DNA from 3 places in the Pectobacterium peruviense genome. Region 2 is predicted to be linked to each of the others. Evidence: predicted binding sites of a transcription regulator. Region 2 holds the regulator's gene; each other region holds the start of a gene.

Region 1 (4,211 bases), 320 kb from region 2:
GGGTTCGGGCTGCATTAGCTACACGCCGGACTGTCAGGGCACGTCGTCCTATGCTGGGCAGTTTGAAAGCGTCACGGTGTCGCTAAGCCCTGATCTGTTGGCTAGCTGGGTGCCAAATCTCACGGGGAAGCTGCAACAACAGTTGGATTCCGGTCGTCTCTGCACTCACTGTGACTGCAATGCCGAAATGCGGGGAACTGCTCAGGTATTAAGCCACGCACTGTCCAGCCTAACGCAACCACAGCAGGCAGATGAAAGCAGCCATGCGCCGCTATGGCTGCTGGGACAAAGCATGATTCTGGTCAGCCTTGCCGTTGCTGGACATGCCGACACCCTCCCCCAGCAGGACACGCTGAATCTGGCCGATCGCCAGAAACTACTGCGTGCCAAAGATCGTCTGTTGGCGGATCTGTCACAGGCTCCGACCATCGCCATGTTGTCCAGAGAAACCGGATTAAGCGTACTCAAGCTGAAACGCGGATTCCGTCAACTCTTCAATAACAGCATCTATGGACTATTTCAGGCCGAACGCATGCATGAAGCGCGGCGTCGGCTCTTTGTCACGGGTACACCAGTCATGGTAGTCGCCACCGATTTGGGCTATGCCAACGCCAGCCACTTTAGTGCGGCGTTCCAAAAGCAGTTCGGCGTCACGCCTTCTGCGTTTAAACGTCTGAATATTTAGCGAGCAATTGGCGCAATAATCATCCCGATACGGGTACAAATAGACTGGATTCGGGTAGCGCCGCAATGGCGAATGATTATCATTTTCTCCATTACACGCAGGAGAAACCGTCATGCCCGATTCCGTAGCAACACCCTATCTCCACCTTAAAGCACAGGCGCTAGCGATAACGCTGCTGGATCGCGACAAACCATGACGCACAACCCAATAACACGCTACCTGCCCTATTGGTGTTTCTACCTCCATCAGGGCATGATCACCGCGCTCATCATGCAAGGCGTCGCAGGCTATTTTCGTCATGCCGGATTGGATCTTGCACAATTAAGCTGGCTGTCACTGACCTTTCTTCCGTGGATTGCCAAATGTTTGTGGGCACCGTGGGGAGAGCGCCACGCCCTTCCTCTACGTGGTAACCCCTATTTAGGCAGTCTGGTGTTGCTCCAGATCGCCATGGCGATAACGCTGGTGGTGATTGGTCTCATTTCACCGGAGCAATCTGTTCTGGCTATCGTTATTACGCTGATGTTGCTGGCGCTGCTCTCCGCCAGCCATGACATCTATGCCGACGGCATCACGATTTGCACTACCAACACGTCCAGTCGCGCGCTGGCGAATACCGCACAGGTCGGCGGCAGCTATCTGGGCATTCTGTTCGGCTCTTATGCGTTCCTGAGTATTGCCGAACATGCTGGGTGGCGAGGCGGTTTCTTCGCACTGGCAGGGCTGTCGCTGCTGATGCTCATCCTGCCGCTGCGCTACACCCGCCAGACCGTACGTCACACAGATCCCACCGTGCGCCCGACACTAAATCGTCAAACGTTCAACGCGCTCTGGCCGGTATTAGCCTTCACAGCCATTTTCTATCTGGCAATGCGCGGCATGATGGCGCTACAGACCGTTATGCTCATCGATCAACAGCTTAGTCTGAGTCAGCTCGGTATCGTTATGACCGTATACAGCACGGCGGTCAGTGGCGTAGGGATTGTGCTCGCCAACGTCCTGATTCGACGTTTGGGCGCACTGCGCTGCCTGCTGCCCGTGATGATTGTGCACGCTCTGCTAGCTATCGTGCTGGCCATCGGTTACCCGCTGTATTCGTTGAATATCTGGATTGTGCTCTTTGGCGTAGTCAATCTGGCTGCCGCCGTCGGGTTTGTCACGTTATACAACGTCCTGATGGGGCTGGTCAGGCCGCATCAGCCCGCGTCCGACTATGCACTGTTCCAATCCACCGATGCTGCTGTCGCCATGATCGTGTCGATCGCCGCGCTTCAACTCGCGCATCACACGAATTATCAGACCACGCTGGGCGTGCTGGCCTGCTTCGCCATCGCCAGCCTGTGGCCCGCCAAACGCCTATCGGCAAGGCTTTCCCGCGTATTTTCGGAAGGTATTTCCCCAGCAACAGTAAGCCACCGAGATCAGGATTAACGAAAGGGAAACTGTACAGGACATCTACTGTATTCGGGTTGAAATAGACCCGATACGGGTAGCTCAAAAAATGCAAACGATTATCATTTAACTTTCATCATTCTCTGTCTCACTCGCTTTTCGGATCGTGATATTTTCGGACCGAGATAAAAGCGTGTCGTGATGAAAACCGTTGCCTTTGACATCGATTTTAGTCTTTTCAGGGATTTAATAATGAAAATAATGCGCCTTTATCCACTCGCTTTAACCGGCGTGTTTCTCTCGTCCTGTGCCTTTGCGGCTCAGGACGATACGCTTGTTGTCTCCGCCAGCAAACAGTCACCCTATTCCGCCTCGGCCAATAACGTCTCATCTACCGTCGTGACGGCACCAGAACTTAAAGATGCTGGTGTCACCAGTACCGACAAGCTGACTCGGGTTCTGCCCGGCCTCAACCTCGGAAATAACGGCAGCCTGTTGTTCCCTTCAATTTCACTACGCGGCGTGTCTTCCGCACAGGATTTCTACAGCCCGGCCGTGACGGTCTACGTGGACGGCGTACCGCAGCTCGCCACCAACACCGTGCAGGCACTCTCCGATGTGGAAAGCATCGAAATGCTGCGCGGTCCGCAGGGAACGCTGTACGGTAAAAGCGCACAGGGCGGCATTATTAATATCGTGACTCAGCAGCCGGACAGCACACCGCGTGGCTATGTCGAAGGCGGCGTTGCCAGCCGCGACGGTTATCACGGCAAAATCAATGTTAGCGGCCCCATTCAGGATGGCCTGCTGTATGGCAGCGTCACCCTGCTGCGTCAGGTCGATTCGGGCGCGATGACCAACCCTGCGACGGGCAGCGATAACCTCGGCGGGACAAAATCCAGCGTTGGGAATCTTCGACTGCGACTGGCACCCGATGGTCAACCGTGGGAAACCAGTCTGGCACTGACGGAAGACTGCACGCGCGCCACGCAAGATACTTATCTGCCGTTTGGCGATGCTAAAAACCGGACGCTGGAGATTGCCGCTGGCGCGCCCGATCCTACATTACGCCGCTGCACCCATAGCCAGTCGCTGAGTGGAAAATACACCACCGACAACTGGATCTTCAGCCTGATCGGCGCATGGCAGCAGCAGAATTATGACCGTACCTTCCCAAACAGTACGCTGATTGCCAACATGCCAGAGCGCTGGAATCAGGATGTGCAGGAACTACGGGCTGCCACACACGGTGCAGGCCGCACGGTGGATATGGTGTTCGGCCTTTACCGACAGAACACGCGTGAAAAGCTCGATCTGACCTACAGCATGGCAGGCTCTCCGTTTATGCAGAGCAATGCCAACACATCAACAGAGACGTTAGCCGCCTACAGCGATCTGACCTGGCACCTGACTGACCGTATCGATCTGGGCGGCGGGCTGCGTGTATCACACGACAAGGCCGACACCCGTTACCACCAGCAGTTCTCCGGCATGAACGTGGGTGATAGCAACAGCGTCGATGACGATCAGGTACTGGGGCAACTCTCAGCCAGCTATCTGCTGAATAATGACTGGCGTGTCTATACCCGCGTTGCACAGGGCTATAAGCCAACCGGTTTTAACTACTCACCTGCCGCAGGTACACAGGCCATTCCTTACAGTGCGGAGAAATCGATTAACTATGAAATCGGCTCACGCTACCAGAGCGGCGATGTACAGCTTCAGGGTGCCGTGTTCCATACCCACACGCGTGATATGCAACTGTATTCCGGCCCTGTTGGTATGCAAACGCTCAGCAATGCAGGTAGCGCTGACGCTAACGGCGTAGAGATGATGGTCAAGTGGCAGTTTGTTCCCAACTGGTCATGGGATATCAACGGCACCTATGTTCGTTCTGAATTTAGTGGCGACAGTGAGAGTTATCAGGATAAACGCGTTCCCTTCGTTCCGCGCTACGGTGCAGGCACTAGCCTGAACGGGTTGATTGATACCTCGTTCGGGGCGTTAATGCCGCGCCTGGCCTTCAACGTGGTGGGGCCGCACTACTTCGATGGCGACAACGCGCTGCGTCAGGGCACCTATACCACCACCGATCTGCGTCTTAGCTGGCAGGCTACCGATCGGGTGAATATCG
Region 2 (4,211 bases):
GAATTTTGGTATCGCACGTGACTATCAGGGGCAGTGCAATCTGCGTTTTGATGACACCAATCCGGTGAAAGAAGATATCGAATACGTTGAGTCGATCAAACGTGACGTCGAGTGGTTGGGTTTTTCATGGAGCGGCAACGTTCGTTATTCTTCTGATTATTTCGATCAATTGCACGCTTATGCGGTTGAGCTGATCGGTAAAGGGCTGGCTTACGTTGATGAATTGACGCCCGAACAGATTCGTGAATACCGCGGCACGCTAACGGCGCCGGGTAAAAATAGCCCTTACCGCGATCGTACCGTGCAGGAAAACCTGGCACTGTTTGAAAAGATGCGCAACGGTGGGTTTGCTGAAGGTACAGCTTGTCTGCGTGCAAAAATCGATATGGCCTCGTCCTTTATCGTGATGCGCGATCCGGTGTTATATCGCATTAAATTTGCCGATCACCACCAGACGGGCAATAAGTGGTGCATCTACCCGATGTATGATTTCACCCACTGCATTTCCGATGCGCTGGAAGGGATCACGCATTCACTGTGTACGCTGGAATTCCAGGATAACCGCCGTCTGTACGACTGGGTGCTGGATAACATCACCATTCCTTGTCATCCGCGTCAGTACGAGTTTTCCCGCCTTAACCTTGAATACGCGATTATGTCTAAGCGTAAGCTGAATCAGCTGGTTGTGGAAAATGTCGTTGAAGGATGGGACGATCCGCGTATGCCGACCATTTCGGGTCTGCGTCGTCGTGGCTATAGTGCGTCTTCTATCCGTGAATTCTGTGTGCGCATCGGTGTAACGAAGCAGGATAACAACGTGGAAATGGCCGCGCTTGAATCCTGTATCCGTGATGATCTGAATGAAAATGCCCCGCGTGCGATGGCAGTGCTGGATCCGGTCAAAGTGGTTATCGAGAATCTGCCAGCCGAGCACGAAGAGTTTGTTGCGATGCCTAACCATCCGAATAAGCCAGAAATGGGCTCACGTCAGGTAGCATTCAGCCGTGAAGTTTATATCGATCGTGCTGACTTCCGTGAAGAAGCTAACAAACAGTACAAGCGTCTGGTCTTGGGTAAAGAAGTTCGCTTGCGTAATGCCTATGTGATCAAAGCCGATCGCATTGAAAAAGACGAGCAGGGCACTATCACCACCATTTACTGTAGCTATGATGCGGAAACGCTGAGCAAAGATCCGGCAGATGGTCGTAAAGTGAAGGGCGTCATCCACTGGGTTTCTGCGGCGCATGCGGTGCCAGCGGAATTCCGTTTGTACGATCGTCTGTTCAGTGTGGCAAACCCTGCGGCGGCGGATGACTTCCTGTCAACGATTAACCCAGACTCACTGAAAATTACGCAAGGTTTTGTAGAAGCGAGTTTGGCACAGGCCGAAGTAGAGAAAGCGTATCAGTTTGAGCGTGAAGGTTACTTCTGTGCCGATCGCGTTTACTCCAGTGCAGAACACCTAGTGTTTAACCGTACGGTTGGACTACGTGATACTTGGGTAGGCTAAGGCCACCGATAAGAAGACAAGAATAAAACCGCCTCGGCGGTTTTATTCTTTTATGCGGTCGATTTATCGTGTGGCGTCGTGCAGGGTTTCATCCTCGCGGCAATCCCCTTCACTGCAATGCCCATAGAGATACAAACTGTGGTTGGACAGTTTAATGCCATGTCTTTCTGCGATCTCGCGTTGACGTGCTTCGATAGATTCATCGCGGAATTCAATGACTTTGCCGCAGTCGAGGCAAATTAAGTGATCGTGATGATGCTGCTGCGTCAATTCAAAGACGGATTTGCCGCCTTCGAAGTTATGACGGGTTACGATGCCCGCATCATCAAACTGGTTAAGTACGCGATAGACGGTAGCAAGACCGATCTCTTCGCCCATATCAATCAGTCTCTTATATAAATCTTCCGCACTGACGTGATGGCAGACAGGATCCTGTAACACTTCCAGTATTTTCAGTCTTGGAAGAGTGACTTTCAGGCCGGCCTTCTTTAATGCGGTATTGTTGTCAGTCATGCGGGTTTAGTCCTGTTGCTTACTTATCAATGGAGGCTGCCTAGCCTATGACATCGGTCGGCTTAAAAAATGTAATCACGTCTCAATTATAGAACCGCGCATACAAAATGAAAACAAGGGAATGTTAACAATATTGTCCCCATTCACACTACTGATATACAACGCAATCCGTTGTTGATGAATGAGGAAATGGTTATGCACGTATAAAACCGATGGGATTATTGTACAGGTTTACTGATAGAAGTTAAAAAAATGTATCAATTATTATGAAAGGTTTTACCTATCAATGCTGTTTTGGCTCTGATAGGGGATATCAGAGCCAAAATGGCTTAGCCAACTAGCTCTTTCAGATTCAGTTCATCACTGATCTGCTTCACCCACGTCGTCACGCGTTCGTTGGTGAGTTCAGGCTGACGGTCTTCATCGATAGCTAAACCAATGAAGTGATTGTCGTCGGCAAGCCCTTTAGATGCTTCAAAATAATAACCTTCTGTTGGCCAGTGGCCGACAATCGTCGCGCCGCGAGGTTCAATGATGTCACGAATGGTGCCCATAGCATCACAGAAGTATTCCGCGTAGTCTTCCTGATCGCCGCAACCAAACAGAGCAACCAATTTTCCTGTGAAATCAACTTCTTCCAGTGACGGGAAAAAGTCATCCCAATCACATTGAGCTTCACCGTAATACCAGGTTGGAATACCCAATAGCAGAATATCGAAACCTTCGAGGTCTTCTTTGCTGCTTTTGGCGATGTCATGAACATCCGCAACGCCGCTGCCTAACTGCTGTTGGATCGTTTTGGCAATGTTTTCAGTGTTGCCCGTATCGCTGCCAAAGAATATTCCGATGAGTGCCATGAATTGAATAACCTCTTGATTCCTAATGGTATGGTGTAATATTTCACCCACTTATCCGTTAATAATAACAGACACTCACATCTGGAGAAACTCGTATCGGTAAGGAGGCGTAAATCAAGAGCGGGTGACAGGCGGAGGCAAGGAAGGGAAATGAAAAACATCACTGTTAATGTTAAATTCCACATGGTTAATAAGGTTTATGTTATCGTCTGAGAGTAAACGCACATTTCCTTAATATCGTCGCGGTTATTTATTCATAACAATGTTTCATTTTTTATGAATGTGCTTTTTATTTTTACAACTTGTACCGGTTGTAATTAAAAGCAGGCTTCTTTTTGTGAAAAATAAAAGTCACGGAACGGAACGTTACTATTCAGGAGAATTAAAATACATACAAAGGATAATGTTTTTTAGCGAATTGAAAACCTGTAACATTTTGCGGGAATATTCCTAATGAAAGGAAATAAGAATTATAACCATTTGCAGCTGAAACGATGCAATGCCGTGATGATGATTTTATTCTTTTGATGTTAAAGAATAAAATGAAAAATCACCTCTAATTGCTTTGCTGCGAAATGGCATATCCCTGCTATCAGAGATGTGGCGAGTATGGATAATGCTCTTACTTGCAACCCTCTGATTAAAATCCTTATATCTATAAAATAGGTGGGTTTATTCTCAATGTGAAAAATTATATTAATAAATATAGCGAGAACGCTAAATATTCTCTGTATTTAGCCGATGAGTTAGCGTGGTTTTTGAGTTTTCAACTCGGTGAAATTTGAACGCTAGGGAGAAGTGACCTGTTTCATGGTGTGAATTTTCTGATTCATATCGGTTGATTAGCGATAAAAATCTTTTTAACCATTTTCCTGATTTGGAGTGAGCTATGAGACTTATAAAAAATATTGCCATCAGAACCGCTATGCTATGGGTGCTGGGCACTTTTTGCGTTCTTTGGGGCGGCGTATCGATATATACCATGTTCTCTTTTAAAGAGATGACGGCGACCTCGAAGACCAGCACCTTGCTGGTTCAGAACATGAATTTTATCAACCAGGGCAACGATCAATACTTCCGTATGGTAACCCGTCTGGCGCGCGCTGTTGACGCTCGTCGTAGTGGCGATAACGCAACCGCAGATAAAGAGCAGGCATCGGCGTTAGTTGCACTGGATAAACTGAAGTCTGATCTGGTGGCGTTTAATGCTATCGATCATGCGAGTCTGGACGATGCGCTGGTACAGGCTGTCAGCCGTGACTGGAATAATCTGGTTGTTCAAGGCGTTGAGCCACTTTACCAAAAGGCCGCAGCCAACGCGCTGGATGACT
Region 3 (4,211 bases), 810 kb from region 2:
TAGAAATTACCTTAATTTTTTTATAGCGCCTTCCGGCGAATAGGGCCTGTGCACAGAATTTAATTAGCAACAATAAGGAGGCTCAAAGAAGGGATATCTATGGATAACACTTTGAAATGAGAACTGCTTTACTAAACTGCTTTTTAGGTCTGCGAATCAAACCGACGAGCTATTAACGCATGTATGAAAATCTTTAGCAAGCATTTATTCTTAAAAGCCTTTAAAAGAAGGACTGAGAAGAAATTCCTCTCGCCCCACTCGTTCATTGGTGATGGTTTACCAACCGATACATCAAAAAAAAAGACCGAACACGATTCCTGTATTCGGTCTAGGGAAATGGCTCTTGGGAGAGCCGTGCGCTAAAAGTTGGCATTTATACAAGCTGTACTAGCCCTGTACCTTAAAGCGTAGCCAACTCCCCCGCGTTTTCCAGCATCAGTCCGCTCGCAATTATCACAAATGGAACAGATTTCACACTTTGCATTAACCATAAAGAGGCAAGCAATTAACATTAATAATCAAATCAATCACTTCATGGTTTAGCATCTGGCCCGCACAGTTGTTCTGCACGCTCGATAAATGGCTGAAGACTTTTTTTCTGTCCAGGCTGTTTAGGATCGTCTAGCCAGATGACGTCTATCGGCTGCGCACTCACTTGCCCAGATTTCATCTGCTCAATGGCAACATCATTCAGCGGATATTGCATCAGCGTACCGGTATGTAAGGCATATAGCGCATTGCCAGGCCGACAAATCAGTTGAACTTCTTCACGAGTGAAAGCCCAGCGATCGCCATATTCCAATCGGCTGATATTGGCCAACTTGGCGGCAGCAAAAGCATTCGCAGAAAGTGAGGTAAGCACGATAGATAGCAACAATTTCTTCATCATGGTATTCCCGACATGCGTATTCAGACGATGATGTGTGTGAGTTTTGCAGCCTTATCCAAATCAGAAAAAGACGGCATCAAACCTTATAAAACATAACGTTGTGTATCACGACTAACGCGATCATAGCGACAGAGGAAGATGAAGTCGAGTGTGAAACCAAGAATAAAGCTTACAGCGAGGTATAGGGTGACAAGTCGTTCGAGAGAAGAAAGAACGGGATAAAGAGAACATTATCCCGCGTTATTCAAATATGTATTAACCGACAGAGGTGCCGGTTGTCGTTAGGCTGACGGTGCTGCCGTAGACATTTTTTTCAGGTCCTGATCGATAAAGAACAGGCCACCTTCACTAGCATTAACCAACGCCAGTTTGTCCAGAATAGAACGGAACAGTTTTTCTTCTTCGTGCTGTTCGGCAACGTACCATTGCAGGAAATTAAATGTAGAGTAGTCCTGCAACGCCATCGCCGCATGTGCCAACTCATTAATTTTTGCTGTAATCAGCTGTTCGTGTTCATAGGTCAGTTTGAAGACATCAGCCAGTGAATCGAAATCAATCGGCGGAGCCGCAATCGCGCCTAACACAGGCAAGCTTCCCGTGTCATCCAGATAGTCAAACAGGCGCTGCATGTGTTGCATTTCTTCCTGAGAATGCGTCTTCAGGAAACTGGATGCGCCTTCAAAACCTTTATCACCGCACCATGCACTCATTTGCAGATACAAATTCGCAGAATAAAACTCCAGATTAAGTTGCTCATTGAGCTTCTGAATCATTTCTTTTTTTAACATAGTAACTCCCTATTTTCTCGGCAGGTGAAATTATTCTGGATATTATGCCTGAAAAAATAAAATAAAAACACTTTATTAACATCAATACAATAACATTAAAATAACCATAAAAAACAGCATCTTAAAATTATTGTTATTGATATTTATTATCACTTAAGAGTGATTTTTACTATATTATTGCGAATCGTTTTTATTATCAAAAATAACAACTTCGATCTATATTTTTTATGATGTTCAGATATTAAAAATGATTCCCATTCCGTAATGAGAAGAATAAACATTCATATGATAAGTCGAACACTTGCCATTTCCCCGCTGCTACTTTACCGTGGCACACATCAGTCTGTGGCCAATAGGCAGGAGAAAGTAGTATGGGGCATAATCTGGCAGAATTATCCAAAGAGGATATGGATAAGGTTAATGTAGACTTGGCGGCGTCAGGGGTTGCCTTCAAAGAACGTTACAATATGCCGGTCATTCCAGAGGTCGTTGAGAGAGAACAACCCGAGCACCTGCGTAACTACTTTCGTGAGCGTGTAATGTTTTATCGCCAGCGTTCACTACAATTCTCTCGTTTACCCTACGAACCGAAGTCCAAATAGCGATTCCCCTCATTCCAATCTAAGACGGCTTTACCGTGGAAAACATCCCTTTCCACGGGTTACATTCTTACACAGCAAAAACAATTTTCTGCTTGCATATCGACCCACACAAGAGGTTAATGGAGTGGCAACCTTACCTTTTATCAAGCGAGGCAAGATATGAGTAAAGGACTGGATAGTAAAAAGAACAGTAAGAAAAAGCCCCTGAAAACGGCAGCCGAAAAACGTGCCGATAAAAAGGCGAAGAAACCGCAAGCTGATATCACCTGAGTACGGGTATTACCGAAGTAATGTCCCATGCCGATCGGGTAAACCCGAAAACGGGTTTACCCTCATAACCGCAGCTGTTAGCTCTTATTCCTGACTTTACGCAGCCTTTTCAAGCACCATCAACAGGAAAGCATACTCCAGCGCAATATCATCATAGCGTTTGAAGCGACCAGACTTTCCGCCGTGCCCAGCTTCCATATCGGTGTACAACAGCACCAGACGATCGTCCGTTTTGACTTCCCGTAATTTCGCCACCCACTTTGCAGGCTCCCAATACTGAACCTGAGAGTCGTGTAACCCGGTAGTCACCAACAAATGTGGATAGCGTTGTGCGGTAACACCGTCATACGGACTGTATTGCTTGATGTAGTCATAGTAGGTTTGTTCATTCGGATCGCCCCACTCGTCATACTCTCCCGTCGTCAGCGGAATAGACTCATCCAACATTGTCGTCAACACATCAACGAACGGAACCTGAGCGACAACGCCTTTAAATAGGTCAGGGGCGATATTCACGACCGCGCCCATCAGCAAACCTCCCGCACTGCCCCCCATGGCAAACATGTTTTTCCTATCGCCATAGCCTTTTTCTATCAATGCCTGAGACACATCGATGAAATCCGTGAAGGAATGCATCTTATTGAGTAACCGGCCATCGTCATACCACTGCTGACCCAGTTCACCGCCACCACGAATGTGCGTTAAGGCAAAAACAAACCCTCGGTCTAGTAGGCTCAGACGGCTAACGCTGAAGTCAGGATCCATGCTATTCCCATAAGCGCCGTAGCCATAGACCAGTATCGGATTCTTACCTGGGCTGAAATGGTCGCGATGGTAAACCAAAGAAACGGGCACATCGACGCCATCTCTGGCAGTGATCCACAAACGTTCGCTCCGATAGTTATCTGGGGAGAAATCTTTCACTTCGGCTTGTTTAAGTAACTGCTGTTCGCCCGTGTCCAGATTCAGTTCATACAGCGTGCTGGGGGTTGTCATTGATGAATAGCCATATCGCATCAATGCCGTTTCTGGCGTAGGGTTGTACGACAGCCACGTCACATAACTCGCATCATTGAAGGTGATCGCTTTCTCTTCCTGCGTATGCCAGTGAATCTGACGTAAGCTGGTCAAACCACGCTCTCTTTCTTCCACCACCAGCCAATCACGGAAAAGTTCAAAACTCTCCAGCACGCAGTGCTCACGTGGGGCAATCAGTGTTTCCAGCGCGTGTTCATCAGGCTTATCCGAACGATAAAGACCAAAGTTTTTTCCGTCTCGATTGGAACGCAGATAAAACCGGTCCTGATAGTGATCGATGCCATATTCATGATCTTTTCGACGTGGAATGCATACCTGCGGCATGGCATCTGGGATCGTCGCATCAAGCAATAGCACCTCGGTCGTCGTAGTGCTGCTGAGATAAATGGTGATGTAATGCTCTGATGTCGTTTTACTCAGACTGACATAATACGTATCGTCTTTCTCTTCATACACCAGCTCATCCTGCGCCGGATCGCTGCCTAAGCGATGACGGTAGACCTGATACGGTAACAGCGTTTTGTCATGTTTACGCACGTAGTACAGCACTGTTGAATCTGCCGACCATTCCGCACCTGCAGTCACATTCTCGATCACATCCGGTAGCCATTCGTCGCGATTCAG

What was found. Region 2 encodes Fur, which represses iron uptake genes when iron is present. Its sites were predicted from a motif close to ATAATAATGAGAACNACTATCAA; they were not measured.
Region 1: DUT67_RS14165 (TonB-dependent siderophore receptor) is a predicted target of Fur. The motif match lies at 2,181-2,203, and genes of this name have one in related genera.
Region 3: ftnA (non-heme ferritin) is a predicted target of Fur. The motif match lies at 1,855-1,877, and genes of this name have one in related genera.

The regions. Positions count from the first base shown of each region.
Region 1 is NZ_CP161826.1:3,115,368-3,119,578, forward strand. Features, by position in the region: gene DUT67_RS14155 (helix-turn-helix transcriptional regulator) at 1-685, shown strand, start outside; gene DUT67_RS14160 (MFS transporter) at 878-2,116, shown strand; gene DUT67_RS14165 (TonB-dependent siderophore receptor) at 2,330-4,211, shown strand, end outside.
Region 2 is NZ_CP161826.1:3,433,497-3,437,707, reverse strand. Features, by position in the region: gene glnS (glutamine--tRNA ligase) at 1-1,510, shown strand, start outside; gene fur (ferric iron uptake transcriptional regulator) at 1,574-2,023, opposite strand; gene fldA (flavodoxin FldA) at 2,353-2,880, opposite strand; gene DUT67_RS15550 (methyl-accepting chemotaxis protein) at 3,770-4,211, shown strand, end outside.
Region 3 is NZ_CP161826.1:2,620,427-2,624,637, forward strand. Features, by position in the region: gene cspA (RNA chaperone/antiterminator CspA) at 1-1, opposite strand, end outside; gene DUT67_RS11905 (YebY family protein) at 533-889, opposite strand; gene ftnA (non-heme ferritin) at 1,171-1,677, opposite strand; gene DUT67_RS11915 (DNA polymerase III subunit theta) at 2,049-2,279, shown strand; gene DUT67_RS11920 (S9 family peptidase) at 2,646-4,211, opposite strand, start outside.